DNA from 2 places in the Paenibacillus sp. PK3_47 genome. Region 2 is predicted to be linked to the other one. Evidence: predicted binding sites of a transcription regulator. Region 2 holds the regulator's gene; the other holds the start of a gene.
The links. Region 2 encodes CtsR, which represses protease genes until heat stress. Its sites were predicted from a motif close to ATGGTCAATAAAGGTCAAACA; they were not measured.
Positions count from the first base shown of each region.

Region 1: clpP (ATP-dependent Clp endopeptidase proteolytic subunit ClpP) is a predicted target of CtsR. The motif match lies at 3,122-3,142, and genes of this name have one in related genera.

Region 1 covers NZ_CP026029.1:2,873,929-2,890,147, reverse strand. The annotation lists gene C2I18_RS12965 (phosphoglycerate kinase) at 1-413, opposite strand, end outside; gene gap (type I glyceraldehyde-3-phosphate dehydrogenase) at 529-1,539, opposite strand; gene C2I18_RS12955 (sugar-binding transcriptional regulator) at 1,657-2,709, opposite strand; tRNA gene C2I18_RS12950 (tRNA-Arg) at 2,961-3,035, shown strand; gene clpP (ATP-dependent Clp endopeptidase proteolytic subunit ClpP) at 3,230-3,826, shown strand; gene C2I18_RS12940 (GDSL-type esterase/lipase family protein) at 3,917-4,558, opposite strand; gene C2I18_RS12935 (PdaC/SigV domain-containing protein) at 5,186-6,289, opposite strand; gene C2I18_RS12930 (SIMPL domain-containing protein) at 6,566-7,324, opposite strand; gene C2I18_RS12925 (HPr family phosphocarrier protein) at 7,513-7,782, opposite strand; gene whiA (DNA-binding protein WhiA) at 7,879-8,808, opposite strand; gene C2I18_RS12915 (YvcK family protein) at 8,860-9,795, opposite strand; gene rapZ (RNase adapter RapZ) at 9,853-10,752, opposite strand; gene C2I18_RS12905 (ROK family glucokinase) at 10,800-11,750, opposite strand; gene C2I18_RS12900 (DUF438 domain-containing protein) at 12,543-13,796, opposite strand; gene C2I18_RS12895 (DUF1858 domain-containing protein) at 13,818-14,045, opposite strand; gene trxB (thioredoxin-disulfide reductase) at 14,243-15,196, opposite strand; gene C2I18_RS12885 (tetratricopeptide repeat protein) at 15,285-16,219, opposite strand, start outside.
Region 2 covers NZ_CP026029.1:2,101,278-2,117,496, reverse strand. The annotation lists gene C2I18_RS09650 (alkaline phosphatase) at 1-817, shown strand, start outside; gene C2I18_RS09645 (ABC transporter ATP-binding protein) at 829-1,548, shown strand; gene C2I18_RS09640 (ABC transporter permease) at 1,545-2,831, shown strand; gene C2I18_RS09635 (hypothetical protein) at 2,845-3,903, shown strand; gene C2I18_RS09630 (molybdopterin-dependent oxidoreductase) at 4,000-5,271, opposite strand; gene C2I18_RS09625 (MFS transporter) at 5,458-6,714, opposite strand; rRNA gene C2I18_RS09620 (16S ribosomal RNA) at 7,124-8,679, shown strand; tRNA gene C2I18_RS09615 (tRNA-Ala) at 8,776-8,851, shown strand; rRNA gene C2I18_RS09610 (23S ribosomal RNA) at 9,091-12,018, shown strand; rRNA gene rrf (5S ribosomal RNA) at 12,145-12,261, shown strand; gene C2I18_RS09600 (GNAT family N-acetyltransferase) at 12,679-13,851, shown strand; gene C2I18_RS09595 (CtsR family transcriptional regulator) at 14,200-14,661, shown strand; gene mcsA (protein-arginine kinase activator protein McsA) at 14,690-15,214, shown strand; gene mcsB (protein-arginine kinase McsB) at 15,243-16,219, shown strand, end outside.

The DNA of each region.
Region 1 (16,219 bases), 770 kb from region 2:
GCCAGTTCAGCGAACTGCTTAGCCAGTTCAGGATCGTTCTTTTCTTCGCCCGGATAGAAACGGACATTCTCAAGCACAAGCACATCACCGTCGTTCAGTTCAGCGATTTGCGCTTTAACAGCTTCACCGATGGCTTCATCAGCTTTGGCTACCGGTTTGCCGAGCAGCTCGGACAGGCGCTCTGCAGCTACAGTTAGACGCATGGAATCTACGAATTGACCTTTAGGACGGCCCATGTGGCTGGCCAGAATAACCTTTGCACCGTTCTCGATCAAATATTTAATCGTTGGCAGTGTTTCGCGGATACGGGTATCATCAGTGATTTTACCATCTTCCACCGGCACATTGAAATCGACGCGTACGAATACGCGTTTACCTGCTACTTCTACATCGCGGACGCTTTTTTTGTTCATGATTAGTTTTCCTCCACACCCATAATTGGTTCAGTCATCACGAATCCATTTAGAAAGAGCGGAAACAAGGAACTTCTGTTTCCGCTCTATAAATGCTGCTTATATAAAACCGGTCTTATTGAGCCAGCTTAGCGAATTTCTCCAAAGTACGAACGAGTTGTGCAGTGTAGGACATTTCATTGTCATACCAAGCAACTGTTTTAACCAGTTGTTTGTCGCCAACAGTCAGGACTTTAGTTTGAGTAGCATCGAACAGGGAACCGAAAGTCATACCTTTGATGTCGGAAGATACGATTTCATCTTCAGTGTAGCCGTAAGTTTCCGGATCGGAAGCGGCTTTCATTGCTGCGTTGATTTCTTCAACAGTAACGGTTTTTTCAAGAACAGTTACCAGCTCAGTCAGGGAACCTGTAGCTACAGGCACGCGTTGTGCTGCTCCGTCAAGTTTGCCTTTCAGTTCTGGAATAACCAGGCCGATTGCTTTTGCAGCACCGGTAGTGTTAGGGATGATGTTCTCAGCAGCAGCGCGGGCACGTCTGAAGTCGCCTTTAGCGTGTGGAGCATCAAGAGTGTTTTGGTCGCCAGTGTAAGCGTGGATTGTAGTCATCAGGCCTTCAACCACACCGAACTTGTCGTTCAGAACTTTTGCCATAGGAGCCAGGCAGTTCGTTGTGCAAGATGCGCCGGAGATTACAGTTTCGCTGCCATCAAGGATGTCATCGTTAACGTTGTAAACGACAGTTTTCATGTCACCTGTAGCTGGAGCAGAGATAACTACTTTTTTAGCTCCGCCTTTAAGGTGCTTCTCAGCTGCTTCTTTAGTTGTGAAGAAACCTGTGCACTCCAGAACGATGTCAACGCCGAGGTCGCCCCATGGCAGTTCTTCAGGGTTACGGTTCGCCAGAACCTTAACATCCTTACCGTTTACTTTGAAGAATCCGTCATGAACTTCAACTTCTCCGTCAAATTTACCTTGAGTTGTATCATATTTAAGCAAATGAGCAAGCATCTTAGCGTCAGTCAAGTCATTGATTGCTACCACTTCGATACCTTCTACATTTTGAATACGGCGGAATGCAAGGCGTCCAATACGTCCAAATCCGTTAATACCAACTTTTACACTCATTGAATAGTTCCTCCTAGATTTCGTTTTATTTATTCAAGACAAGCCGTGAGGCCCGTCAAGACAACAATGTTAAGTATAATGCAAAATAACTGCGAATGCTCCCCATATACTGGAAAGCTATAGGACTTGCTGTACTTGTGCATCGATTTCCCTGCCGATTTCGACAGCAGCAGCTTCATCGGTAACGAGAACGTTCTCCTGCCCGAAACGCAGCATCGCATGAATGGCTTTGGCTTTGCGTTTGCCCCCTGCTATTCCGATTACGACTTCTGTACGGATAATATCCTCCAGACGCAGCCCCATCGTCAGCATCGTATGGACAACCTGGCCTTCTTCATTGAAATAATAGCCGAATGATTCGGCAACCGCGCCTTCTCCCCGGATTTCCGCCACTGTGGCTTCATCCAGCTTGCGCCGGCGGGTCATTTCCATGGCATCGCCGATTCCATGCACTATAATGCGTGATCTGCGGATGATCTGTACGATCTCTCCAATGTTGGAGTCAAGTCCCAGGGACTGGTACGCATCCTCACTAAGCAGATCAGGTACATGCAGCAGCCGGTAATTCGCGCCTATTCTCTTAGCCATAGTGGAGGCTATAGTGTTGGCTTGAATCTCCATACTCTCTCCCAGTCCTCCGCGCGCCGGAACTACCCAGGCGTTCTTATAGGACAGGGATAACGGCGGTGTAAGCTGGTCAGCCATTTCGGCCAGTGTTGAGCCGCCTGTAACAGCAACGGTGTCGTCTCCGCGCAGCACTCCAAGAAGAGCCCTGGCACCCGCCCGCCCCAGTTCACGCTTCGTAAACAGCGATGATTCACAATCGCCGGGTACGACAATGACTTTGCTGAGGCCATAAGTGGAGCGAATCTTTTCTTCCAGATCATCCAGGCCGAACAGGCTCTTGGCAACCGGCTCAAGCAGGTCAAGCACGCTGCGCCCGGCATCGCTAATGCGCATGCCAATACTCTCGATCTCAATGAGCCCTTGCGATTTCAGAAGATCCGTCTCGGCACGCAGCACCCGCTCGGTCATATCCAGCGAAGCGGCCAGCGTCCTGCGCCCGATAATATCGGACAGCATGATCTGATGTAGAATCGTGTACCGTCTCTTAAGGGTTTCCATGAGATCAGGCAGAAGCTGCTTTTGGATTTCTAATAAGTTACGCATGCTTTCACTCCTGCAACTTCGTCTTTCTCTTATTCCCTTGTTCGTGGTCTCAAAATGTCCCGGGTTAACTTTTTAAGTCCCACCCATATTCTACCCAAATATTACGCGGAGTGCAAGTCTTCCGAGAGTATAATTCTCAACCTCATTTCATCTTATACATCCGGGAGCCCTTCAGGGCGACGAAGTTATTTTTTTAACAACCGGATTGAATATTGCAATTGTACAATTAATGTATTATAATAATTTCTGTTGCGCCCGTGGTCCAATGGATATGACGTAGGCCTCCGAAGCCTGAGATCCAAGTTCGATTCTTGGCGGGCGCGCCATTAATTACATTTTTGTACATATTTTAGCAGTTGCTATACTGTTATTTAACCAAAGAGCCAATGGATGGCTCTTTTTTTTGAAAGTAAGTTTGACTTTCTTTGACTTTTTGTTTGAATTTGTTTATCATGTGGTTAATACGGTAACAGTAAAAATGAACACATTCGAAGAACCCAATCTCAAGGAGGTTTTCCACGTGAGTTATATTCCTATGGTAGTAGAACAGAGCAACCGCGGCGAGCGCGCTTATGACATCTATTCCCGCCTGCTGAAGGACCGCATCATTTTCCTTGGAACAGAGGTTAATGACGTGGTTGCCAATTCCATCATCGCCCAAATGCTGTTCCTGGCTGCCGAGGATCCGGAGAAGGACATTCACCTGTATGTGAATAGCCCTGGCGGTTCCATTACAGCGGGTATGGCTATATTTGATACAATGCAGTACATCAAGCCGGATGTCTCCACCATCTGTGTGGGTATGGCCGCTTCCATGGGAGCGTTTCTGCTGAACGCCGGCGCCAAAGGCAAGCGTTTTGCACTGCCTAACAGCGAAATCATGATCCACCAGCCTCTGGGCGGAGCTCAAGGCCAGGCTTCGGATATTGAAATCCGCGCCCGCCGCATCATCAAGCTGCGTGAGAAGCTGAACCGCATTCTGTCTGAACGTACCGGCCAGCCGCTCGAGAAGATCGAGAAGGATACTGACCGCGATTACTTCATGAGTGCAGCGGACGCTGCTGAATACGGCATTGTTGATAAAGTTATCGAGAAGACACTGCCTTCCGGCGTATAATTTCATCCGACAGTCAAAAGGCTGCAGGACCTTCAACGGTCCGGCAGCCTTTTTTGCTGTTATTAACAAACAATTTCACCCGCAAATCGATTATCTCAAGCCGCCATACCCCAGGCTATCCAGCTTATCGGCTATTACCCGGTATCCTCTCCCATTCGGGTGGATACCGTCGATGAACAGCAGTCCCCGTTCATTGCCGGCAAATTCATTGTACACGGAGGCAAATCCGCATATCCGGCTGCTGTATCCTGCGGCATACCGGTTGAACTGCCGTACCCAGTCCGATGCCTCATCTATCTGCGGATAAGGATTATACAGCCCTACAATCCGGATAATATAAGGTTTGGGCATTCCAGCCTTGAGCTGCATAAAGGTGCCCATAATATCGCTGAAATTCTGCTTGCAGTTACGGAGTGCCTTTTGCAGCCGGGGAGACAGGTCACCCGGACGGCCGCCGGCTGCCTTGGCTGCCCTAATGAGATCGTTGCCGCCGATCGACAGCGTAATGATATCGGCATCACGGACCGCCAGCCGGTAATTGTAGTCCTCTTTCAGCCGCCGCTCCAGCCCATCCGTAGTCAAGCCGTTAACCCCAAGGTTGACGGGCCGGATTGAAGTGCGCAGCCGGGTCTCCGCCATTCTGCGGTAGACCGGAACAAAGCCGCTGCCCGGAAGCGTGCCAAAACCGGTCGTCAGGGAATCGCCAACCGCTGTATACAGATATCCCATCATGCTCTCCCTCCCTTCACTAAGCTGGCTCCCTTTCTTCAGCTTATGAACGGCAAGAGCATCAGGTAACGGCAGGATAGGTGTGCATTTAACGGATAGACATATTATTAAGGAGATTATCGGCGGATAACGGGGCGGGCGCATAAGGCTGCCGGGCGCTTCCCTCCATGCGGAACGGAAGCTGCATCCGTTACTTGCCCCGTCCCCTTTGCCGCGCTAACGGACACTGCTTCCGTTATTTGCCGATAATCGCCCCATTTCCACCGCTAACAGACCGTAGTTCCTTTATTCCGCCAAATGAGGGATAAATAACGCCCATCCGGATGAAACAAGGGATCTAGGGTCCGTTAGGATTCCAAAGCACACCTCCAGCGCAAAATAACGGAACTGTAGTCCGTTACATTAGGATTGCCAAGTAATTAATAGGTTCTGGTACGCGCGACGAGATGGGGTGGAGCCGGCACTTGTTAACGCAGTGTCGCATGAAATCAAAATCAACTAGATAAGGCTGTCAAAACTCTCTCGACAGCCTTGGATTTTACATATAATATTCATAAATCATGAACAAGGTAATCCGTCGCCATTCACATAACTCATTCCACAGTCACTTCACACAATGTCATCCGCGTCTCACTTCAATCCCGCAAACGGACTGCTCCCGTCCGGCAGTAATTCTTTAAAGGTGAAGGTAAACTCAGGGAATCCCGCAGCGTAGGCCGTATATTCGTACAGCTGGAAGAACAGCGTCACCTTGCCGTCCTGCAGATAGAAATATTTCTCTGTGTTCAGACCAGTAAATCCGCCGAGATAGCCGCCATCCGCCTTAAGCTGCTTGGACAGCTTGGCATTCAGCTCTTTTTTATAATTAGGGTTAGCCCCGAACAGATCTCCCAGCAGCAGGCGTTTGCCGTCTTTAAGCGAGAAGGTGAAGGCATTGCGGTAAGTCATCCCGTGTGCTCCGCCGGTGTAGCCATACTGCTGCGTAATAAGACTAAGCACACCATTCTGGTTATAGGTCACGACATATCCACCCTCAAACTCGTAAGGCCGGTCATCTGCCGCTCTGTCAGCGATTTGTTTTTCGGCATCTGCCGCGTAATTAAGCACCGTCTGCTTCAGCGTATCGTTGATTGCTTTTTGTGCTTCGGCATTCGCAAGACCGCTGATTACCGGATAATCCAGCCTGATCGGCGCATCCTTGCTTTCTTTGACGTAGCTCTCCGTAGTAATCGTAATATTGTTCTGCTTCTGCTTCATCACATTCAGACGGCCCGTAGGCGGACTCCAGTCACCGTGGTAGCCGAGATAACCGGTTAACAGGTCCAGCGGTACATACATGCGGTTATTTATATTTTTGGCTTCATAATCTCCGAGAAAATAATTGTTCACCGAAATAGAGATGCCGTAATCCGAGACCATCAGCTTGGTCAGTGTGTTGCCTTTGCCGATCGTGTAAGTCATATCTGCCTTATTATAAGATACCGGCATGCCCAGGCTGTCCCGCAGGAAAGCAACCGGTACCCAAACTTTACCCCCGTTAAAAATACCCGTCTGCTTCGTGATGCTGCCGTTCCATTTCAGAATAACCTGCGACTGGCCTGCTTTGGCTGCAGCTGCAGCCGGTGCCGCTTGTGACGTTCCCGCAGGCAGCAATCCCCCGCCCAGCAGCATCCCCGCCGCCAACATTCCCGCTCCCCATTTAAGGGCTTTATCCTTAAGTATAATATTCATCATGCATTCTCCTTCCGTGGCACGTTGATTGCCTTGATGTAATTCCACACAAGTCCGGAGGCCTGATTGTCCCCGGTTCACTCTTCCCATTATAGTAAAAAGATAATCCGCTATTGTTACAACGGCGCTTACAGTTTCTTAAGGTTTTACTGCAAAAATAGCATGGCTTATTACAGTTCTTTAAACATTTTGAGAGATTTCACACATTCCCCGGCTGAAAAAGCAATAGAGGCCCGCCCCTGCCATTACGGCAGAAGCAGCACCTCTATCAGGATGGGCCTATTTCAATTCATAGGTTACGCTAAGCTGTGTGGATACCTTGACTTCACCAGCTTCAACAGAAGTGCCTGCTGCCATATCTGCTGATGCTTTCGACGCCATGGCATTCTCCATGTAGTACACAGGGTTGTTGCCGTCATCGCTCTGGATCACTGTAACGACCTGCCCCAGGCTGCGTTTGGCTACTTTGGCAATGGCTGCTGCCTTTACATCTGCATTAGCCATGGCTTTCTCGATCACTTGAGCTTCAAATGCGGAAGGATCCTCGATGGCAAAACGCGCACCGCCGATATTGTTGGCTCCTGCAGCCGAAGCGGCATCCAGCAGCTGTCCGACTTTGGTCAGATCCCGGTAAGATACCTGCAGTGTGTGCTGGGCGTTATACCCCTTTACCTGCTGGCCTTCTTTTTCGTTATAAACGTAGTTAGGCTGTACATAGAACTGTGTGCTTTGAATATCCTTGTCGGCAATGCCCCAGGTATTCTTAAGCAGAGTGGTCAGCTTGGCAATCTTTGCCCCGTTCAGCTTCTGGGCTTCTTCAGCCGTTGCTGCAGAGGTGCTCACCCCGATCGACAGATACACGATATCCGGCTTGATGGAGAGCTCACCTTTACCTACTACACTCACAACATTCCTCTGTACCTCATCGGCAGCGTAAGCCTTTTCAGGACCTTGAATCGCCGCACTGATCCCCAGCCCTCCTACCATCAGACTTCCTGCCAGCAATACTGTTCCGGCCGCTTTACCCCATTTGTTCATACCTGCCATCCCCTTTCAATTTTTTGTTAAAGTGTTGGTACCCTCTAGACGTGCCCCTCTGGCAAAAGTTGCATATCGCAGAAAATAAAAAAAGCCCCCGAAGGGGCTTCTTTAAAATGCTGACCAGCCTGGTACAGGATGACAGCATCGTTCGCTCATGGTACAAAAATTAAGGCCTGGAACCCGGATTACTGGTTCTCCAGCTCTTCCTTGCTGACAAGACTTGTCAAAGCGGTTACAGCCTGATCCGCATCGGCGCCATCCGCGCTAATATAAATCTCCGTGCCGGAACTGATCGCAAGGCTCATAATGCCCATGATGCTCTTGGCGTTAACTTTTTTATCATCTTTTTCCACGAAAATCTCCGACGAAAACTTGTTGGCTTCTTGCACGAACAATGCTGCCGGCCGAGCATGGAGCCCCGTCTTCAACCGAACAACTACCGGGTGCTTTGTCATGAAACGCTTACCCCCTATTTGAGATCTGCCCAAAAATTTCACATTAATTTTATAATATTATATCATTATAACCTGATCCACACTAGAAAAAAAATATCAGCCGCCCCTAACCTTCTCCGCCAGCTCGTCAATTTTGCGCAGACGGTGGTTCACACCGGATTTACTGACGTTCCCTTTCAGCATCTCGCCGACTTCCTTAAGGTTGATATCGGGGTGTGCCAGCCTGATCTCGGCAACCTCCCGCAGCTTATCCGGCAGACTTTCCAGCCCCACCTCACGCTGCAGCAGCTTGATGTTCTCAATCTGGCGCACTGCCGCACTGATCGTCTTGTTCAGGTTGGCTGTCTCACAGTTTACGATCCGGTTCACCGAGTTGCGCATATCGCGCATAATCCGCACGTCCTCGAACTTGAACAGCGCCTGATGGGCGCCGATGAGACTGAGGAACTCAATGATCTTCTCGCCTTCCTTGATGTACAGTATGAAGCCCTTCTTGCGCTCAATACAGCGGGCGTTCAGGTGAAATTCACCAGCCAGCTCCACAAGCGCTTTGCAGTGCTCCTCATACATGGAAGCGATTTCCAAATGATAGGACGAGCCTTCCGGATTGTTAACGGATCCTCCCGCCATAAAGGCACCGCGGAGATAAGCCCGTTTGCAGCAGTTCTTGCCGACGATTTCCTCATCGATCCCATCGGTAAAAATAAAGCCTTCGGAGACAATCCGCAGATCCTTCAGGATCTCCTGCACCTGGTTTGGAATTCTTACGATATAAACGTTATTCTTCTTCAAACGCATTTTTTTACGCACGAGCAGCTCGATATGGACCTGGTAATATTTCTTAAGCAAAGAATATACCCGCCTTGCAATCGCGGCGTTCTCCGTCGAAATGTCGAGAACAACCTTTTTGCTTGAAAGCTGCACGGAACCGTTCATCCGGATCAGCGCCGACATTTCCGCCTTCTCGCAGCAGGGCTGGCTCTCCACCATCGTCAGCTCTTTTTTGGTAAGGGCCGCAAAAGACAAGGGGCTCACCTCTTTCATGTTCATACAACTTGGAGCAGCAGATTTCGTCTGTTATCTGGATATCCAGTCCTTCACCAGCTGGTAAATGTGATGACTGAGCTTATCCGTATCATGCCGCAAATAAGTCTTAAATAATACCAGCTTGTCGGCAATCACCTTGTATCCGTTACCGTCGACGGCCTCCCGGTCAAGCTGCACCGGACGCGCGCCCTTCTCGGCATATTTGATCTGCACCTGTTCCGGTATCTCACCGTCATTAACAATGACATAATCGAACAAATGCAGGCCGACATGGTCATACACCGCCTGAAGATGATCGCTTACCGTATAATTATCGGTTTCACCCGGCTGGGTCATAACATTGCAGACAAATATTTTGATGGCACTGGAAGCAACAACCGCCTCCGCCAGCTTCGGCACGAGCAGATTGGGCAGAATACTCGTGTACAGGCTGCCCGGCCCGCACAGAATGGCATCTGCATTCCGGATCGCCTCCAGCGCTTCAGGCAGCGGCTCAACCTCCGCCGGCTCCAAAAATACGCGCTTGATGACGCCTCCGGCCTCCGGAATCTTGGACTCGCCGGTAACAATAGTCCCGTCAGCCATCTCGGCATGCAGCACTACTGCTTCTCCGGCAGCCGGAAGCACCCGGCCGCGGACAGCGAACAACCGGCTGAGCTCCCGTACTCCGGTGACAAAATCGCCGGAAATATCGGTAAGTGCAGCCAGAATCAGATTGCCGAGGCTATGCCCGGCGAGGCCCTCTCCGCTGCTGAAACGGTATTTCATAATCTGCGCCATCAGCGGCTCTACATCAGCCATTGCCGTTAACACATTGCGGATGTCGCCGGGAGGCGGCATCTGCAGCTCATTGCGCAGAATCCCGGAGCTCCCTCCGTCATCTGCTACAGTGACTATCGCTGTAATATCAAGCGGCTTTTCCTTCAAACCGCGAAGCATGACAGACAGTCCGGTACCCCCGCCCATGACGACAATACGCGGACGCTGTCCTTGTTCTTCAGCCACTATTGACCCCTTCTCTCGTTAATGCCGGTCACGCTCGGAATCCCGGTGGCTGACCGCCACCAGCTCCGTCTCGCTAACCCCCAGCATTTTACCCAAATACTCTGAAATCGCGACTGAACGGTGTTTGCCTCCCGTACAGCCGATACCGATAATAACCTGGGATTTCCCCTCATTACGGTATTGCGGAATCAGGAAATGCAGCATATCCAGCAGTTTGGTCAGAAACGCCTGTGTTTCAGGCCATTTCATTACATAATCATACACATCGCTGTCCTGGCCTGTCTTGGGCCGCAGCTGGTCCACATAATGCGGGTTGGGCAAAAAACGGACATCAAACACGAGGTCTGCATCAATTGGAATGCCATACTTAAAGCCGAACGAAGTAATATTGACGGAGAGTGTGCTTTTGCCCAGATGAGAGAACCGCGATACGATTTTCTCCTTGAGCTGCACCGGCTTCATGCTGCTGGTGTCCAGACACAGGGTAGCGGAATTCTTCAGCTCATCCAGCATCTGGCGCTCCAGGCGGATCCCGTCGAGCGGCATGCCTTTGGGGGCCAGCGGATGATGCCGCCGGCTCTCCTTATAGCGCTGCACCAGCACAGAGTCGGTTGCATCCAGGAACAGAATTTCGCAGCCGATGCTTGACTCGTTCTTGATATAGGCCAGTGATTCTGACAATGCCGTGAAAAACTCGCGCCCGCGCAGGTCAATAACAAGAGCAACCTTGGCGATTTTCCCTTTGGACTGCTCAATCAGCTCCGCGAATTTCGGAATCAGTACCGGAGGCAGATTATCGACGCAGAAGAACCCGAGGTCTTCCAGACTCTGTACGGCAATCGTCTTGCCTGCACCCGACATTCCCGTAATAATGATCAGGGTGGCACCAGCCGAAGGAGTGTGCTCCGGTTCGGTCATAAAAGCGTCCCCTCCCTATAAATTAGTATATGAATAATTTCCGGTTTTTAAGAACGCAGAAGCAGACCTGCCGCACCAATAATACCCGCATCATTGCCAAGCTCTGCCGGAACGATAGTTACGCCTGTCAGCAGCGGTGCCGGAGTCAGCTGGGCGAATACACGGCGGACTTCATCAAACAGAATGTCGCCGGCTTTGGATACGCCTCCGCCAACGATGAACACTTCCGGATTCAGTACTGCAGCAACAGAGGCCATCGATTTGCCGAGATAGAAGGCTGCACGGTTAACAATGCGCAGGGCAACTTCGTCGCCGGCCTTGGCAGCATCGAACACTTCCTTGGCTGCAATCTTCTCTACCTGTGACAGGGAAGTACGGTCTCCGCGGGCAACGGCATCGTTCGCCATCCGGATAATCCCAGTAGCAGAGGAAACCGTTTCCAAGCAGCCCATCTTGCCGCATCCGCACTGGATGGCTTCAAGATCAGGCACTACAGAGATATGGCCCAGCTCGCCGGCCAGACCCGCAAACCCTTGATATACCTTACCGTTAATGATAATGCCGCCGCCAACGCCGGTTCCCAGCGTATAGCATACGCAATTGTCAATACCGCGTCCTGCGCCGCTCCATGCTTCGCCCAGCGCTGCCACGTTAGCATCATTGTCTATTTTGACAGGCTTGTTCAAGCGACCCTCCAGAATGGAGCGGATCGGCACATCTCTAAATCCTATGTTAGGCGCATGGATAATGATTCCTTCACGAATGTTCGTAAACCCGGCCAGACCCGCGCCGACACCGGCCAGCTGCTCCCAGGAGTACGGGGATTCTTCCACAATCTGGCGTACATACTTCTCAATGTTGTCGATGACGGTATCAACGCCGTCCGCAGTTCCCGTAGGCCCTTCGTAAGTGTGAAGCAGATTTCCTTCGGCACTGCAGATTCCAACCTTAATCGTGGTTCCGCCTAAATCCACGCCAACGTAGATATTTTCAGACATGTAACAAGCCACCTTTTTCTATGCTAAAATAGTTAATCCTACGTACCCACTATAATAGAAGCCTCCCCTGCGGTCAAGGAATGGCGGCACACCCGGGTAATAATGGCTGACTGGCAGGCCAGTTCCTATGGCAGAGTAAGATTGAATTAAAAAAAGACTCCTTGCACATCACGCAAAGAAGTCTTAATCAGGGTCCGGAAGAACCGGTTATATGGTTTGTAATTTATGATAAGCTGCTGCTGGAACACTGGACTGCGTTCTGCCTGACTGCCGGAATGGATAGCTGTTAAATGTATTTGGTGCAGCTAAAAGCCTGCAAAAAAACGGGCTCGGGAGTTTAGCTGTATTCTGTGCAGGTAAAAACGGTAAAACGTACACTTTTGCGGAATAAAGGGGATTTTAACTGCAGAAAGTGCAGGTAAACTCATTCTAAAGCCTGAATGGGCCACTTTAGTTGCAGGAAATACAGCTATATGAATTATGCAGGAATTGTCAAAAGTAATGATCAGGCGAATCATTGAGTTCACGGCCAATGTATAAGGAGCTTGAGACATTCTGTTGCACTTTATACATCCGATGAGCCTTAAATCTGCCCAAAAATCGAAACTAGTGTAGTTTGTACAGCAGAATCGGCACGTTTTGGCGTTTTTACACCATTATCCTCTAATCAAATGTACAAAGTGCAGCAGCATGGGATTTAGGGCCGATTGGCAAAGATTCTGCTGCACAAAATACAATCACTCCAATCAAAATACCCATCCGTAGGAACATCCTATAAGCAAAACCTTGTCATTATTCCGACAATATCCGTTTTTGGCCTTCCAGTGCCCGGATCGGCGCAATGTTCTGGGTGAACTCCAGCGTACCCATATAGCGGCCCTCTGCATCCCGCACGGCAAAATAACGGATGTAGATAAATTTATCTTTTATATTAATCCAAAAGTCCTCCGCATCCTTGCGGCCTGCCTTGAAATCCTCCAGCAGCTTCTCGACCACATGCACGCTTTGCGGCGGATGGCAGTTCTGCACGGTACGGCCGATGACCGCCTTGGTCCGGGCAAAGATCCGCTCCTTGCCGTGCGAAAAATAACGTACTACGTCGTTCTCGTCAATAAATGTCAGGTCGACCGGCAGATGATTCATTATCGTCTCCAGCTGATGCACGGACAGAAGACCCGTCTCGAAGCGGATGTAGCCCTGCGGCGACTCCGGGGAAGCTTCTTCTGCAGCGCCCTGAGGCTCGGCAGCACGCTCCGGAATCCACACCTGATCAGGGGCGGCAAGGCAGAAGCCGATTTCCTCACTCTCACGGGCAATTTTGACCCACTCATCTTCAGTCAGCTTATCGAGCGCCATCGGCAGCAGAATATTTTCTTCCTTAAAGATCATTTCATTGACTTCCTGGATGATGTCCGCCAGCATACCGCCGATTTCTTCCTTATTGCCCTGGTAGGGACTTAATGCGGCTTTGGCTTCTTTTATCATGGCACGGATGCCGTCGTCTACTCCCCACATCACCTTGGTCGGACCATAAATCCCATACTTCTCAAGGTACGGAAACAGCAGATTCTCCTTGCGGCTGTAGTGCTTATCCAGGTCCAGCAGCAGACTGAGATCCTCCAGCAGCTTATAAACAATCTCTTCACTGTCATTCTTCGCGAACTTGCCTGCATGAAGCTCCAGGCGGAAGTTCACGAGACGTTCAATCTCCCGGTTTTCCAGCTTGAAGGTATGCACCGGATGTCCCGGCTGCTCTTCCGGCTTCGAGGAACGGTGAATCTGCTCAATCGAGCCTTTGAAAATCGCCGTATGCACAGAACACAGACGCTGCACTTCCTCGACCGGAATCCCCTCTTCCGTCATTAAGGAATGCTCCATCGCCGAAATTTCAGCTACAGTAACATCACCTACCGCTTCAGCAAAACGGGCTTTGACCTCGTCTACACTTTTACCTGCATGGAGTTCCTTAATAATCTCCTTAAGCATCGCCTGGCGGCGGGTCTGCTCGGGTACATCCACTTCACGGTTGTTAATCAGCTCGCTCATTTTTACCCTCTCCTTAATCTTCTATTGTAAAATCTCAAAACCATGGGCCTCAAAGGCCTGCCGGACAGTATCAAGATCCATTCGTTTCAACTTGATTCCTTTGGTTAAGGTCATGAACCGGCCTGCTGTCTGCAGCATTCCGGGTTTTGCAATATCGCGGAAACCGAGCTCTACCATAATATCCATGACTTCAGGATGCCGGTCCACCAGGTCGAATATGGGCTCATCCATCTTCAGCACTTTGCTCATGTGCCTACCTCCTAAAAGGTACTCTATTAATTGAGAACTCTTCTCAACAACAGCTTAGCATAGCCCCTAAGGGGGGATTGTGATTCCAGTCACTAAGTGATAAAAGACGCTGATTTAACACAAAAAAGCCGCCTCCTTCCGCTTCAGCAGCAGAGGAGACAGCTTCATTAACTTCATATCATCTGGTCATCCGGATGTTATTTATCCAGCGATTCGCTCCAGTCATGCACCATGGTGCCTTCCAGATACTTCTCGGCGTCCATTGCCGCCATACAGCCCGTTCCGGCTGCCGAAATCGCCTGGCGGTAACGAGTATCCTGCACATCTCCGCAAGCGAAGACTCCGGGGATGTTCGTTTCCGTAGTTCCCGGCTTAACAACAATGTACCCGTTCGCATCCGTTGTAATCTGGCCGCCCAGGAAGGCCGTGTTCGGGGTGTGTCCGATCGCCACGAACACGCCGTCCGCTTCAATCAGCTCTTCAAGACCCGTCTCGTTATCGCGGACCGTCAGGCCTTGTACCTTGTTATCCGTTACGGTCACTTCAAGCGGTGTGCGGTTAAGCGCCCACGCTACCTTGCTGTTATCGCGTGCACGGTCCTGCATAATCTTCGAAGCGCGCAGCTCGGAGCGGCGGTGAACCACCGTAACACTGGATGCAAAGCGGGTCAGGAAGCTCGCTTCCTCCATGGCGGAGTCGCCTCCGCCGACTACGATAATCTTTTTGCCGCGGAAAAAGAAGCCGTCACAGGTCGCACAAGTGCTGACCCCCCGCCCTACATTCTCCTGCTCGCCCGGGATGCCCAGATATCTGGCCGATGCGCCTGTCGAGATAATAACCGACTCCGCCTCCAGTACACCCTGTCCATCCACGGTTACTTTGAAGGGCCGCTGTGAGAAATCCACGGATTCCACCCAGCCGTTCTTGAACTCCGCGCCAAAGCGCTGCGCCTGCTTACGCATATTCTCCATCAGGTCAGGGCCGAGGATACCCTCAGGAAAGCCTGGAAAGTTCTCCACTTCTGTCGTCGTTGTCAGCTGCCCGCCCGGCTGCAAGCCTTCAATGACGAGCGGGTTCAGGTTCGCCCGTGCCAGGTATATTGCGGCTGTCAGTCCGGCAGGACCCGTTCCGATTACAATTGTTTTGTACATTACTGCGGCCTCCTTACAAGTAGGTAATTCCTATACTATACCCTTAATTATACGTATTTGCTCATGTTAGAACCAAATGCAGACCGGATCAGATATTTTCTGTAGACGAGGTCAGGCTTTCCGGTTCCGGGAAGGTTCCCGGAACTCCGCAGCTGTCCCCGATCCGGCGTGCATATCTGCTGACCATCGAGGCCGTGACTCCGTATTGCTGGGCAACCTCGCGGTAAGTAACCGGCCGGCCGTGCCTTTTGGCGGTTATATATTCTAGAGCGGCGCACCAGCCGCCGGTGTGGCGGAAATACGGCACATCCGGATAGAGGCTGCTGATGAACTGCTTCCACAGAAGCTCTGCGTCCCTTTTCTGGGCAGTGTCAAATCTGCGGTCCATCATCGCCGTAGTCTGGTCTATCACCCGCTGCCAGTCATCTTTCCATTCCGGCAGCCCTTTGGGTCCCGCCGCGGATGTCTGCTGTTCGTCTTCGCCGGCCTTCTCTTCATAGCAGCCTCCGATCAGCCGCTGCAGGCTGATTAATGCGGCCTCCTGCAGCTTATTCTCCTGCACAGGCTCTTTGGTAATCAGCTCCTGCAGAACGTCAGACATTTCCTTGTCTTCGATCCAGCGGAGCGCTTCTGTCACCTGCAGCTTCGTACCGGAATCCCCGTAGCGCAAGGCCCAGAAGAATGAGGCACGCAGCAGCGGGTTATTCCGCACCTCTTCCGTGAATTTCTCCGTATTGTCCTTCCACTGCTTGAGCTGCTCCTGAAAAGGCAGCTGATAGTTATAGCTGACAGGAGACATCGGTCTGCCTGCCGCCTGGGAGGCCTGCAGCTGGGACAAGAAGAAGCCGGGAACAGGCGATTCAGGGTCAAGCTTGGCCGCCTGCTTCCAGCAGCGCAGCGCTTCGCTGTACTCGCCGCTGTTGCTGGCAGCCGCCGCGCAGTAATGATAGAGACTGGCATCTCCGCCAACCTCTTCATCCTTCAGCAGCCGGCGGAAATGGCCGTAGGCCGTTCTGTGGCTGC
Region 2 (16,219 bases):
AGCACTCGATTTCGACGCCGCGTTCAAGACAGCGATTGAATTTGCCAAAAAAGACGGCAACACTTCCGTAGTGGTCACCGCTGACCATGAGACGGGCGGACTGTCTCTCTCACGCGACAATATTTACGAAATCAACATTGACCTGTGGAATAAGCAGAAGCATTCCTCTGAAAGCCTGGCAGCCGATCTTGAAGCCGCGCAGACACCGGAAGAGATCCGCAGTATCGTAACGGCGAATACGTGGATCACTGATCTTTCCGATGAGGAAGTGACACAGATCATGAACGGTGACGGATCCTCCTACAAACGTGAGGGTGCGTATAACGCGGTAATTTCCAAACGCCTGCTTGTGGGCTGGTCCGGTCACGGCCACTCTGCGGTGGATGTAGGGGTCTGGGCTTATGGACCGATTGCGGACAAGCTGAAAGGGCAGGTCGATAATACTCAGATTGCAACAGCGGGTGCTGCTGTAGTAGGTGTTGATTTGAAGAAACGTTCTGCTGAACTTCAGTCCAAATACGTTTATCCGAAGTTTAAAATCAGCCGCGACAACGAGGTCCTCTATCCGGCCGAAGCTCTGGCCAAAGCGCTTGGAGGAACCTATAAAGGCGATACCGCAGCTGCCAGGCTCAGTCTTGGAAAGAATGCCATTGATGTTAACCTGACGGACAAAACAGCTAAGCTGAACGGTAAAGCAGCAGCGTACACGGTGGATGTGGATAACGGAGTCTTGTACCTTCCGCTTAGCGCGTTTAACCAGCTGAAAGGCACAACATTAACCTGGGACTCTTTGTCCGAACGGATCATTCTGAGATAGGAGTGGCCTGATTGCTCCAAATAAGAGACCTTAAGAAACAATTCAAAGTTGACGGAAGATCAGTGCCGATCCTTGATATCCCCGCTTGGGATGTTGCAAAAGGAGAAAATGTTGCCATTACCGGACCCAGCGGGTCCGGTAAGAGCACGCTTTTGCACCTGATCAGCGGAATCCTGAAAGCAGACAGCGGAGATATCGTTGTGAACGGCCAGCATCTTCTTGATCTGACCGAGGCGAAGCGGGATGCCTTCCGGGCGTCTGTCATTGGTTATGTGCTTCAGGACTTTCATCTGATTCCCTCATTGACAGCAAGGCAGAATATTGAGATTGCTATGCACTCCCGGCTTCCGCATGAGGAAAAAAGGCGGGTGGTTGACGGCTGGCTGGAGCAGGCAGGACTGGCTGACCGCGGCCGGCATCTGCCTTCCCAGCTGTCGCGGGGCCAGCAGCAGCGGGTAGCGATTGTGCGTGCGCTCGTGAACAATCCGCCGCTTCTGCTGGCGGATGAGCCTACAGGCAGCCTGGATTGGGAGACGGCAGAGGAGATTGCCTCACTTCTGCTTAACCTTAGTACCTCCAATGGACATACGCTGATCGTAGTAACCCATGATCTGAATATGGCAGGGCGGTTTCCGCGCTGTCTGAACATTCAGGAGGTAAATGAAGTCCGCCGTGGGGCATTTCCGGGACGGCAGATTCCCCGCGGCATTAGGGAAGAGGTAACCCTATGAGCCTGTTCCGGTTAACCCTGCGTAATGTACTCCACCGGCGGTTTTTGTCACTGCTTACCGTATGTGCCGTTGCGGTTACAGTGGCTTTTATCGTGCTCCTTTCCTTATCCAGGGAGAGTGTGGAGCAGGGGGCCAAGAAAGGCTATGGCCCGTTTGACCTGGTCATTGGAGCAGCAGGCAGTGAGACGCAGCTGGTACTCAATACCTTTTACCATATCGGAGCGCCAACCGGGAATATCCCGCTGGACGTTCTGGAAGAGGCGAAGGGCGATCCTTCCATAGATACTGCCTATGCGATGACAACGGGAGATAACTTCAAAGGGTTTCCGATTGTCGGAATAGATCCGGGATACTTCTTTACTCGGTACGGTGACAGCAGGCTGCAGGATGGTTCCATGTACGGCCATACGGGTGAGACAATCATTGGATCTTATGTAGCCCGGACTCTTGGACTGAAAGCAGGCGACACCTTTTCGGGCGCGCATGGATTGGTGCAGGCGGAGGGTCATGAAGCTGCTGAAGCTGGCCACGATGAAAACCATGAGACCGGAGAAGCGGCAGGACATACCACGGACGAAGAGCATGAGGGAGAGCACGGCGCAGAACAGGGTGCAGAACATGCCCATGAAAGCTTCCGTTACACTGTTGCAGGCATTTTGCCTGAGCTGCATACTCCCGATGACCGTGCGGTGTTTACAACCGTCGACTACGCCTGGGCCGTACATGGACTTGCGCCTGAGGAACGGAAGATTACAGCTGTGCTGGTCAAGCCGGCCAGTCTGCTCGGGGCACATGACCTGAAAGAGGCACTTGACGGCAGCAATGGAGTACAGGCCGCCTATACAAGCAAGGCGGTGTCAGATGTGCTGAATGCGGTAGATCAGGGCTCCCGGCTTGTCGGAGTACTGACAGCCATTTGTGTGCTGCTGGCCGGTACTGCCATATTGCTGTCTCTGACCGCGGCCGCCGGGGAGCGGACCAAGGATGTCGGGCTGTTGCGCCTGCTCGGAAAATCCAGGGCTTATGTGTGGCTGACACTGACCAGTGAAGGGCTGCTGGTGACAGCGGCCGGACTGTTCCTGGGCCTGCTGCTTGGCCATTTTGGAGCATACCTGCTGAAGGATGCGCTGTTTGCCCAGGCAGGCGTCCAGATCGAGCCCTTTCATTTAACGCCGGACCACTGGCTTATTGCAGCGGGAGCTTTGTCCGTTGGACTGCTATCCTCACTTGGACCAGCTTTCCGGATGTACCGGATGCATCCGATTGCTTTGTTCAAATCATAGGAGGTATACACCATTGATAAGATTACAGGGAAGGCTGGTTTTAATGACGGCAGCCGTTATGGGCATGCTGCTGCTCCAGGCCTGCGGGCAGAATACGGATTCTGAGGGCAGCGGAGAGGCTTTTGCTGTGGCGGCGGAGGAAGCAGACAGTTCCGGGACATTAACTGCGGCGCAGGTGAGTGCATCCCCGAAAGAATCCGCAGAAGGTTCTCTTGCCATGGAGAGCCTTCCAACAGCAGAAGCAGCATCTGCCACTTCTGCGCCTGCCCTTGCTGAGACAGCGGCGCCATCTGAGCCGGGTAAAGAACCGGTGAAAGAGGCGGAGAAAACGGAAGATGCTGAAAACGAGAGCGGAGGCGCAGGAATAAAAGGCATAGCGGCAAAGGACGCATCAGCCAAAGCCCCACCAGCCAAGGATACGCCAGTTATAGGCACATCAATTAAGGACGCAGCAGCCAAAGACAACGCAGCGGCCATGTCTACATCCTCTGCTAAGCCTTCACCCAAACCTGCTGCTATCACGCAGGCTCCTGCCAACCAGCCAGCAGATCCCAGCCCTGGAGCAGGTTCTTCTGTTGCCAGCGCCCAGTCAGCGGCCGCTCAGCCGCCCAAGGCCCCTTCGGAAGCGGCCACAGCCAGTCCGGCTCCCGAGACCAGCCCGCCCCAGGGCACGGCTGCAGTCCACCAATCAGTGACCTCCGCCGCAGGAAATACAGCAATCGACTGGAACGGATTTTTTGACGGCAGTGACCAGACCCGGCCCTCCGAGCAATTCTGGGATCTCAGCGGCAGTACAGTGACGATCAAGGGCTTTATGGGCGAGGTGCTTTCTTTTGAAAAGAACTGGTTTCTGCTTATTCCCGAGCCGGGGGCGGAGTGTCCGTTCGATAATGGTGATGAAACTTACTGGAACAAGATCATGATCGTGTTTGTGCCTGAGGGCAGCAAGCTCCGTTACACCTCTGATCCGCTGGAAATTACCGGGCGGCTGGATGTGGGCATCAAGATTGACGAGTCCGGCTATAAAACTATGTTCCGGCTCTACGATGCTTCCTTCAAAAGCCTTAAGTAAGAGCAGCAAAACAAGCCTTCGTATTCCTCAGTGAGGATACAAAGGCTTGTTTATGTTCAAAAAGTTGCAGAGAGAGGAGACGGCTGGCAGTTGCCCCTAGACACGGTTAGCCCCCGGCAGCCAGGCATCCTTATCGTATCCCCGTTGTTCCCAATAGCCTACATGATCCTCTGCTATGAGCTCGATCCGGTTCAGCCATTTTACCGATTTATAGGCATACATCTGGGGAGTAACCAGGCGTACCGGTCCGCCCAGCTGGTTCGGAATCGGCTTTCCGTCATGCATGACGGCAACCATCACATCTTCCATACGCGCCTGAGCCATTGTCAGAGAGTCCGTATATACGCCATCGCCAGAGTACAGTTTTACCATCACAGCCTCATTTTTAACGCCGGCCATATCCAGCAGCTTATAGAGGGGGAGACCTTCCCATGTGTTTTTGTATACAGACCAGCCGGTAACGCAGTGGAAATCACTGACCTGTACTTCACGCTGCAGCTGGAGGAACTCCTCCCAGTTCCAGGTGAAAGTCTTGTTGACCAGACCGTCTATTGTAAAAGACCAGTTGGAATTATCAAATGAAGGAATAGGCGTTACGGTGTATACACGGAAATTCCCCTGCGCACCTCCGCCGACCGGTGGTGATGAGTCTGCCAGCGGTACAGGATCCGGAATAAGAGCGTTGGCGTTGCTGGCTGCAAAGTCCTCCATACCGGGCATCTGAAAAGTCTTGCCGGCCCAGCGGACAAAAGTAGGTCCAAGTGTTACCACAAGCCCGGCACCTACAGCTGCCTTGATGAAACCGCGGCGTGTGTACACAGGCTGTGGATTTGCCGCAGCGGCAGGAGATTGCACAGGTTTGCCGGCGGGGTCTTCTGGAGCAGCTGTTTCCGGTAATACAGAGCGCTTTTTAGGCTCCTGCAGCCATTTAACCCGGGTGATTGAATGATAGATAATGACAGGCAGGCCGATCCAGGTCAGCAGATCATGCACCAGAAGCGCGGCATTGGCCGCTCTTGGACCGGCAAGCCGGAACTGCCAGAGTACGATCCCCGATATCATCCATCCAATCAGCAGGACCAGCACAAAAATCACATTGGCCTTTTGGCCGGTCTTTCCTTTTAACCTCTTCCAATGCTTGGCGGCAAGCAGCAGATAATAGATAACAGGCACCAAAAGCACCAGCCCGAAGCCGATATGCGCCCATTTCAGCCACACTCTGCCTTCACCCAGCAGCTCCCGCCAAAATCCGCCGACCAGCAGCAGCCCGCTCAAGGCCAGAAACAGCACCAGCCAGGCATTCCACCTATGAATTGAAACCAGCTTTTTCCCGTATCCTTTGCGAATGTTCGCCAGTGCCTTTTTCAACTGCTATCCCTCCTGTAAGGCGCTATATTGATGGATATATAAACTTTTAACTAATTGTACCGTAAAAAAGGGCTGTTGAATAATACAGGGATCTGCTGGATAAGCGGAAGTTTGCAATAAAAAAGTCCATCGATCTCCATGACAGAGAATGACGGACCTTGCAATAAGAAAATAACTCTATACTGGTTACTCAGCAGCCCATTGTTCCAGCTTTTTATCACCGGGGAGCAGCAGGGCAAGCAGGCCGAGCAGCGGAAGGAAGCCGCAGGCTACGAACACTGTTCCAATTCCGATTTTGTCGATCAGGTCACCAATCACCACAGATCCGATACCACCAAGCCCGAAGGCAAGTCCGGTAATCAGTCCGGAGACCGTGCCGATATTGCCGGGATAGAGCATCTGGGCATAAATCACCGTGACCGAGAAGCTGGACAGCAGCACGAAGCCGGAGATCACCAGCAGGACACCCGCCCAGAACTGGTTCACAAAAGGCAGCGCGAGCGCGAATGGTACGGTACCGATCATAGAGACGAGAATCAGATTACGGCGTCCGAAACGGTCGGCCAGCGGTCCGCCGAAGAAGGTGCCTACTGCACCGGCCGCGAGATACAAAAAGATATAGACCTGGGCATTGTCCAGCGGCATCTGGTATTTATCCATTAAGTAGAAAGCATAGTACCCGCCGATCGAAGCCCCATACCAGGAACGGACAAAGACGATGAAGACGAGGATTACTGTTGCATACAGAATGCTTTTGCTGCGTGCAGGGTCGATGGTGCGGCCGGAGGACTTTTTGCGGAAAGTATAACCGGCATCCAGCATTTCACGATACCATCTGGCCACATAAGTCTGTACGGCGATCCCGGCCGCAGCGATAACAGTGAATCCGAGCGCTCCAATCTGTCCGAAGGGAATGAACACCCATTTCATCAGAAGAGGCCCCAAAGCCTGCCCGGCATTACCGCCAACCTGAAAAATAGATTGCGATAATCCCTTGCGCTGTCCGGCTGCCATATGAGCCACGCGCATGCCTTCCGGATGGAACGCAGCTGAGCCGAAGCCTACCAGCATGACTGACAGGATGACGAGTATATAGTTGTCGGCAAAAGCAAGCAGGAGCACTCCCGCAAACGTGCAGCACATTCCCAGCGGCAATAGTATCGGGCGCGGTTTGCGGTCGGCGGCAAAGCCGATTACCGGCTGAATCACCGATGATGTCATATTAAGCGCAAAAGAAATCCAGCCGACCTGGGCGTAAGTGAGCAGCAGATTATCTTTTAGGGTAGGGAACATCGCCGGGATCAGTGCCTGGATAGAATCATTGAACAAATGTACAAAGCTTATAGCCAGCAGAATCCGGTAGATTGTCGCCTGCTGCAGGTTCCGCTGCTCCTGCTTTTCCTTTATTAATGGAGGCGAAGCAGGTGTAGAATTGTTTTGCATCTGAACTCCTTTCTAATCGGTCTGCTTGTACGCAGGATGTTGGTTCATCTGTTTACTAAGGTCTATTGTAGCCACAAGCGCAGCATTATGGGAATTAAATTTGTACCTGGGCCAAGCTGAATATTTCTCTTAATAGGATTTTATAAAAAAGTGTTGCAAAGATTCATCCGGCATGATATATTATCTCTTGTGCTTATGAGGCATCGACGCTGAAATGCAAAAGCGAAGAAGAAATAAGTTGACAAGATAGTATGAAAAATGATATACTCTAATTCCTGTGCAAGACACGAAACGTTGAATTGCCGGGAGCAAGTTCTTTGAAAACTGAACAAATGGAACACGTTAATTTTTACAAAGATTCATTGAATGAATCGTCAGTTTCAAAATGAGCTATCGCTCTTTTCAATACTAATTGGAGAGTTTGATCCTGGCTCAGGACGAACGCTGGCGGCGTGCCTAATACATGCAAGTCGAGCGGAGTTATGATGGAGCTTGCTCCGGATTAACTTAGCGGCGGACGGGTGAGTAACACGTAGGCAACCTGCCCCATAGTCTGGGATAACTACCGGAAACGGTAGCTAATACCGGATAATTTCTTTTTTCTCCTGAAGGAAGAATGAAAGACGGAGCAATCTGTCACTACGGGATGGGCCTGCGGCGCATTAGCTAGTTGGTGAGGTAACGGCTCACCAAGGCGACGATGCGTAGCCGACCTGAGAGGGTGAACGGCCACACTGGGACTGAGACACGGCCCAGACTCCTACGGGAGGCAGCAGTAGGGAATCTTCCGCAATGGGCGAAAGCCTGACGGAGCAACGCCGCGTGAGTGATGAAGGTTTTCGGATCGTAAAGCTCTGTTGCCAGGGAAGAACGTCCGGTAGAGTAACTGCTATCGGAGTGACGGTACCTGAGAAGAAAGCCCCGGCTAACTACGTGCCAGCAGCCGCGGTAATACGTAGGGGGCAAGCGTTGTCCGGAATTATTGGGCGTAAAGCGCGCGCAGGCGGCGATTTAAGTCTGGTGTTTAAACCTTGGGCTCAACCTGGGGTCGCACTGGAAACTGGATCGCTTGAGTACAGAAGAGGAAAGTGGAATTCCACGTGTAGCGGTGAAATGCGTAGAGATGTGGAGGAACACCAGTGGCGAAGGCGACTTTCTGGGCTGTAACTGACGCTGAGGCGCGAAAGCGTGGGGAGCAAACAGGATTAGATACCCTGGTAGTCCACGCCGTAAACGATGAGTGCTAGGTGTTAGGGGTTTCGATACCCTTGGTGCCGAAGTTAACACAGTAAGCACTCCGCCTGGGGAGTACGGTCGCAAGACTGAAACTCAAAGGAATTGACGGGGACCCGCACAAGCAGTGGAGTATGTGGTTTAATTCGAAGCAACGCGAAGAACCTTACCAGGTCTTGACATCCCTCTGAATCCTCTAGAGATAGAGGCGGCCTTCGGGACAGAGGAGACAGGTGGTGCATGGTTGTCGTCAGCTCGTGTCGTGAGATGTTGGGTTAAGTCCCGCAACGAGCGCAACCCTTGACTTTAGTTGCCAGCAGGTAAGGCTGGGCACTCTAGAGTGACTGCCGGTGACAAACCGGAGGAAGGTGGGGATGACGTCAAATCATCATGCCCCTTATGACCTGGGCTACACACGTACTACAATGGCCGGTACAACGGGAAGCGAAGCCGCGAGGTGGAGCCAATCCCAGCAAAGCCGGTCTCAGTTCGGATTGCAGGCTGCAACTCGCCTGCATGAAGTCGGAATTGCTAGTAATCGCGGATCAGCATGCCGCGGTGAATACGTTCCCGGGTCTTGTACACACCGCCCGTCACACCACGAGAGTTTACAACACCCGAAGTCGGTGGGGTAACCCGCAAGGGAGCCAGCCGCCGAAGGTGGGGTAGATGATTGGGGTGAAGTCGTAACAAGGTAGCCGTATCGGAAGGTGCGGCTGGATCACCTCCTTTCTATGGAGAATTGTTTCCTGCAATGGAAACATTCAAATCGGAAGCTAAGCTTCCACAATAACGTGTTCTCATTTGTTCAGTTTTGATGGAATTTGCGGGGCCATAGCTCAGCTGGGAGAGCGCCTGCCTTGCAAGCAGGAGGTCAGCGGTTCGATCCCGCTTGGCTCCACCAACAAACTTCATCAATATGTATTTCCTTGATCCTTGAAAACTGGATACCGAAACGAATTTGCGTTTTAGAACATTCCTTTAAGCTGAACTTGTGTAAACAAGTGAAGATTTAATAGCGATGCTGAAAGCGAAGGTTTTCGATTGTGCAGCGACTTTTGGCTTTGAATATTCTAGCGTACGGAGTGATCCGGACGCGCTATTCAAAACAAGATGAGCAAACAAGCGAAACACCGTAGCGTTGGTTAAGCTAATAAGAGCACACGGAGGATGCCTAGGCGCCAGGAGCCGACGAAGGACGTGGCGAACAACGAAACTGCCTCGGGGAGCTGTAAGCAAGCTTTGATCCGGGGGTGTCCGAATGGGGAAACCCGGCTGTGGTAATTCGCAGTCACTCACATCTGAATACATAGGATGTGTTGAGGCAGACCAGGGGAACTGAAACATCTAAGTACCCTGAGGAAGAGAAAACAATAGTGATTCCGTCAGTAGCGGCGAGCGAACGCGGAACAGCCTAAACCAAGGAGCTTGCTCCTTGGGGTTGTGGGACGTCTCACATGGAGTTACAAAAGGTTAGGTTAGGCGAAGAGGTCTGGAAAGGCCCGCGATAGAGGTAAAAGCCCTGTAGCCAAAAGTTTAACCCCTCCGAGACGGATCCCGAGTAGTGCGGGGCACGTGAAACCCCGTATGAATCCAGCAGGACCATCTGCTAAGGCTAAATACTACCTGGCGACCGATAGTGAATCAGTACCGTGAGGGAAAGGTGAAAAGCACCCCGGAAGGGGAGTGAAATAGAACCTGAAACCGTGTGCTTACAAGAAGTCAGAGCCCGTTTTATGGGTGATGGCGTGCCTTTTGTAGAATGAACCGGCGAGTTACGTTTAACATGCAAGGTTAAGGTGAGAAGCCGGAGCCGCAGCGAAAGCGAGTCTGAATAGGGCGATTGAGTATGTGGACGTAGACCCGAAACCGTGTGATCTACCCCTGTCCAGGGTGAAGGTGCGGTAACACGCACTGGAGGCCCGAACCCACGTACGTTGAAAAGTGCGGGGATGAGGTGGGGGTAGCGGAGAAATTCCAATCGAACTCGGAGATAGCTGGTTCTCCCCGAAATAGCTTTAGGGCTAGCCTCGGTGAATGGAGTGGTGGAGGTAGAGCACTGATTGGGTGCGGGGCCCGCAAGGGTTACCAAGCTCAGTCAAACTCCGAATGCCATTTACTTCTTGCCGGGAGTCAGACAGTGAGTGCTAAGATCCATTGTCAAAAGGGAAACAGCCCAGACCATCAGCTAAGGTCCCCAAGTGTGTGTTAAGTGGGAAAGGATGTGGAGTTGCACAGACAACCAGGATGTTGGCTTAGAAGCAGCCACCATTGAAAGAGTGCGTAATAGCTCACTGGTCGAGTGACTCTGCGCCGAAAATGTAACGGGGCTAAACACACCACCGAAGCTATGGCTTGATGCGTATGCATCAGGGGTAGGGGAGCGTTGTGTATACGTTGAAGGTGTACCGTAAGGAGCGCTGGAGAGTACACAAGTGAGAATGCCGGTATGAGTAACGAAAAGATCAGTGAGAATCTGATCCGCCGAAAGCCCAAGGTTTCCTGAGGAAGGCTCGTCCGCTCAGGGTAAGTCGGGACCTAAGGCGAGGCCGACAGGCGTAGTCGAAGGACAACAGTTTGAAATTACTGTACCACCGTAATCCGCTATGAGCGATGGGGTGACGCAGGAGGGTAGTGACGCGGACTGATGGATGTCCGTCTAAGCAGTGAGGCTGGTGTGCAGGCAAATCCGCGCACCGTTAAGGCTGGGCTGTGATGGGGAGCGAAAATTACAGTAGCGAAGGTCATGATCTCACACTGCCAAGAAAAGCCTCTAGCCAGGAGAAGGTGCCCGTACCGCAAACCGACACAGGTAGGCGAGAAGAGAATTCTAAGGCGCGCGGAAGAACTCTCGTTAAGGAACTCGGCAAAATGACCCCGTAACTTCGGGAGAAGGGGTGCCTCGGTAGGGTGAATAGCCCGAGGGGGCCGCAGTGAAAAGGCCCAAGCGACTGTTTAGCAAAAACACAGGTCTGTGCGAAGCCGCAAGGCGAAGTATACGGGCTGACGCCTGCCCGGTGCTGGAAGGTTAAGGGGAGTGGTTAGGAGCAATCCGAAGCTATGAACCGAAGCCCCAGTAAACGGCGGCCGTAACTATAACGGTCCTAAGGTAGCGAAATTCCTTGTCAGGTAAATTCTGACCCGCACGAATGGCGTAACGACTTGGGCGCTGTCTCAACGAGAGATCCGGTGAAATTTTAATACCTGTGAAGATGCAGGTTACCCGCGACAAGACGGAAAGACCCCATGGAGCTTTACTGCAGCTTGATATTGAATTTGGGTACGATCTGTACAGGATAGGTGGGAGCCGTAGAAGCAGGAGCGCAAGCTTCTGTGGAGGCGCCGTTGGGATACCACCCTGATCGTATCTAGGTTCTAACCTGGTACCCTAAGCGGGTACAGGGACCGTGTCAGGCGGGCAGTTTGACTGGGGCGGTCGCCTCCTAAAGAGTAACGGAGGCGTTCAAAGGTTCCCTCAGAATGGTTGGAAATCATTCGAAGAGTGCAAAGGCATAAGGGAGCTTGACTGCGAGACCTACAAGTCGAGCAGGGACGAAAGTCGGACTTAGTGATCCGGTGGTACCGCATGGAAGGGCCATCGCTCAACGGATAAAAGCTACCCTGGGGATAACAGGCTTATCTCCCCCAAGAGTCCACATCGACGGGGAGGTTTGGCACCTCGATGTCGGCTCATCGCATCCTGGGGCTGAAGTAGGTCCCAAGGGTTGGGCTGTTCGCCCATTAAAGCGGTACGCGAGCTGGGTTCAGAACGTCGTGAGACAGTTCGGTCCCTATCTGTCGTGGGCGCAGGAAATTTGAGAGGAGCTGTCCTTAGTACGAGAGGACCGGGATGGACGTACCGCTGGTGCACCAGTTGTTCCGCCAGGAGCATGGCTGGGTAGCTACGTACGGACGGGATAAGCGCTGAAAGCATCTAAGCGTGAAGCCCCCCTCAAGATGAGATTTCCCAACTAGTAAGACCCCTTGAAGACGACGAGGTAGATAGGTTGGAGGTGGAAGTGCAGCAATGCATGGAGCTGACCAATACTAATCGGTCGAGGGCTTATCCAAAAAACTAACACACAAATTCGTTTCGGATTCAGTTTTCAGGCGATCAAGCCTGTACGCAACGAAATTCATTCACACAACTGTGATGAACGTAATTTCTAGCGCCAGCGTTTGTTTCACAAACGCATGTTTGGTGGCGATAGCGGAGGGGTTCCACGCGTACCCATCCCGAACACGACCGTTAAGCCCTCCAGCGCCGATGGTACTTGGACCGAAGGGTCCTGGGAGAGTAGGACGCCGCCAAGCGCTTAAGACCACTGTTGAGTTATCGACAGTGGGCTTTTTGCGTTTGTCAGGGTTGTGAATATCTTGTGGATAAACTCTCGTATTTACAGTTGAATTACGCACATGTGGGTACTTTTTAAGATTTAATATATCTCTTCCGGTTGTGGATTAAGGCATATTTAGAATGATTCGTCAAGGAAAAAACTTAGAAATACACGGTTTTTGTGGATAATTTGTGGAATATGTGGACAAAATACAGGGGAATGTGGATAACTATGCAGGGGCCGGAGGATCTATCCTTCGGCTTTTTTATTTTTCTTATATGAGTTGTGGATAAGTGGGAATAAAAAATGTGATTGAAAGGAAAGTTGGCATATACACAGCCGGGCTTGTTATACTCTCGTTGTGGACTATTAATCCTTTTGATGAGGTGAGTTTGTGGAAATAAGGCAATTACAAGCAGATGAATTTGAAGCCGGCCTCCGTTTATCGGAGTATGCTTTTCAGTACAAAGTATCCGCTGAAGACAGGGTGGAGAAAAAAAAGAAATTTAAACCGGAGAGAGTATGGGGCATATTTGAAGACGGAGAACTGGGGGCCCAGCTGACATTACTTCCGCTTCACCTATATGTGCAGGGTAAGGCTATTCCCATGGGGGGAATTGCCGGGGTGTCCACGTGGCCTGAGAACCGCAGGCAGGGTCTTGTGGCCAAGCTGCTGACCCACACTTTGCAAACGATGAATGATTCCGGTCAGGTGCTGTCTTGTCTGCATCCGTTCCTGATCCCTTTTTACCGCAAATTCGGCTGGGAATTGTATTGTGAATATAAAAGCTACAACATTCCGGTAGCTAAGTTTCCGCTAAAAACAGAAATACAAGGCAGTGTACGCCGTGATTATGCAGAACTCGAGGTCCTTGAGCATTTATACAGCCAGTTTGCTTCCGCTTATAACGGAACGCTTGCGCGTGACCAGGAGTGGTGGAGGAACAATGTGCTGGATGAGGACATGCATCACTGTGTTTTTTATGCAGAGTCAGGGGAACCGGAAGGGTATGTACTGTATAAAATAGCGAACAAGGAACTGGTTATCGATGAGTTTGTCTACTTGAATGAGACTGCCCGCAGGGGATTGTGGACTTTTCTCGGCAACCATGATTCCATGGTTGCAGGGGCATCCCTCAAGTTAGTGCCGTCTGACGATATGCTGCCTTTCCTGTTACCGGATCCGCGGATTAAGCAGGAGAGTTATCCTTATTTTATGGCGCGTATAGTGAATGCCAAGTCTTTCGTGGAGAATTTCGTCTTCAACAACGGGGGGGCTGTCCGGAGCTGGACGCTATCGCTTGAGGATAAGCATGCTCCCTGGAACAACGGGGTATGGAATTGGACAGTGAACGCAAGAGGTGAGGCATCCTTAGAGCAAGCAGATACTGAAGTCTCCCAAGCTGACCTGAGCTGCAACATTGGTACGCTGACTGCATTGATGCTGGGGTATAAGCGCCCTGCGGATCTGCACCGTCACGGCCTTCTGACCGGCAATCCGGAAGCTGTTGATTGGCTCGAGCAGATGTTGCCGCAGGCCAAGACTGCATTAATCGATTTTTTCTGATACAGTATAAAGCTCTTTCGTTCACAAGGTGGCCGGAAGGGCTTTTTTTGACGCCGCAGAAATTTTAAAAAGCTAATGAATCAGCCGGTTTTCGGAATACAATGCATCTAATAAGTAAAAAATAAGAGTGGGCACTTGGAATTCAGTGAGAATATGGTATAATATTAATAAAGTCAAAGAAAGTCAAAGTCAACGCATGCCGCAAGTGATGCTTTTAATGGACAGTGTCATAAGGATGGCCGCCCCGGGATTCGCGTTTCTGCTCTTGGGTTAAGTTCATTAGAGGTCACCGCCGGACGGATGCACAGCAGGAAGAACTATACAGGACTACACACTGGAGGATGAGTGATGCGCAATATCTCTGATATTATCGAACAATATCTGAAGAATATTTTGCATGAAAGTCCCGAAGGTACAGTGGAAATTCAGCGCAATGATCTGGCGGACCAGTTCTCATGCGTGCCGTCACAGATCAATTATGTTATCAGCACACGTTTTACCTTGGAAAAGGGCTATATAGTGGAGAGTAAACGCGGCGGCGGGGGCTATATCCGGATTCAGCGTTTCGAGCTGCCCCAGAATGTAGCGCTCTATGCCCATCTTAAATCCACTATCGGAAACGACATTGATCAGAATTCCGCTGAAGGTCTGATTTATCAGCTGGAGGAAGCCCGGTTTCTAACTACACGTGAAGCATGTCTCATGCGCGCCGCTGTTTCCCGGGACTGCCTGACGGTTAATCTGCCGTACCGGGATGAGATCCGTGCCAAGATTATGAAAGCTATGCTAATCTCTTTGCTCGGCAAATAATCTCTAACGTAAGGGAGGGACACCGCTTATGCTTTGTCAGGAATGCGGCGTCAAACCGGCGACTCTTCACTTTACCAAGATCGTGAGCGGGGAGAAGACGGAATTTCATATTTGCGAAAGCTGTGCCCGGGAGAAGGGCGAGATGATTCCCGGTACTGCAGGAGGCTTTTCCATTCACAGCCTGCTGTCCGGCCTGCTGGATCTTGAAGGTGCCGGCAAGGAGAAAACAGCAGCAACGAAGAATGCCCAAGGATTACATTGTGAGAATTGCGGAATGACTTATTCCCAGTTCAGCAAGCTTGGACGTTTCGGCTGCAGCTCCTGCTACAAATATTTTGACAGCACGCTGGATCCTCTGTTCAGACGGGTGCACGGCAGCACTGGCCATGTAGGCAAGCTCCCCAAACGGGCCGGAGCACAGATTATGTGCAAACGGCAAATTGATGAGCTGAAGCAGGAATTACAGCAGAGTATTGTGCAGGAGGAATTTGAAACTGCCGCAGAGCTGCGGGATCAGATCCGCAAACTTGAAAAAGAAATGGCACAAGAGTAAAGTCTTTCATATATAAGGGGGATACGACATGTCAAATCTCCGTTTTACCGAACAAGCGCTCAGCAACTGGATGCGCTGCGGCGGCAGCCATTCAGAGATCGTTATCAGCAGCCGGATGCGTATCGCCCGGAATCTGGAACATCTGCCCTTTCCGCTTTTGGCATCCGCCGAACAGGCGGAGGAAGCGCTGGATCAGCTTGCACCCGTGTTTCAAGGGGAGGCAGCCGCAGATTACGGGGTTTTCCATCTGCTGAAGCTGGATGAGTTAGATGAGCTTGATAAAAGAGTGCTGGTGGAAAAGCATCTCATCAGCCCGAATCTGGCCAATGACTCACGCGGCGCAGCCGTCATTCTGAATGAGGACGAGTCGGTCAGCATTATGATTAACGAAGAGGATCATCTGCGGATCCAGTGTCTGTTCCCCGGATTACAGGTTAGAGAAGCCTGGGAGAGAGCCACAGCCATCGATGATGTTTTTGAAGCCTCGGTCAATTATGCCTTTGATGACCGCAGAGGGTATCTGACCAGCTGTCCCACCAATGTGGGAACCGGCTTACGGGCTTCAGTAATGCTGCATTTGCCGGCACTGGTGATGACCCACCAGATCAACCGTATTTTAACCGCAGTGAACCAGGTCGGCCTGACCGTTAGAGGAATTTACGGTGAAGGCAGCGAAGCAGTAGGGAATATCTTTCAGATTTCCAACCAGATTACACTCGGCCAGACGGAGAATGAGATTATTGAGAATCTTCACGGTGTAGTCACCCAGATCATTGAGCATGAACGGAATGCGCGGGAACGCCTGCTGGCGGATTCAGCCCTGCGGATTACTGACCGGATCAAGCGGTCTTACGGGATTTTGTCCTATGCAGCCGTTATGGAGCTGAAGGAATCGGCGCAGCGTTTATCCGACTTACGGCTGGGTGTGGATCTTGGCATTCTGGAAGGCCCTTCGATCTCGGTGCTCAATGAGCTGAACGTTAAGACACAGCCTGGTTTCCTGCA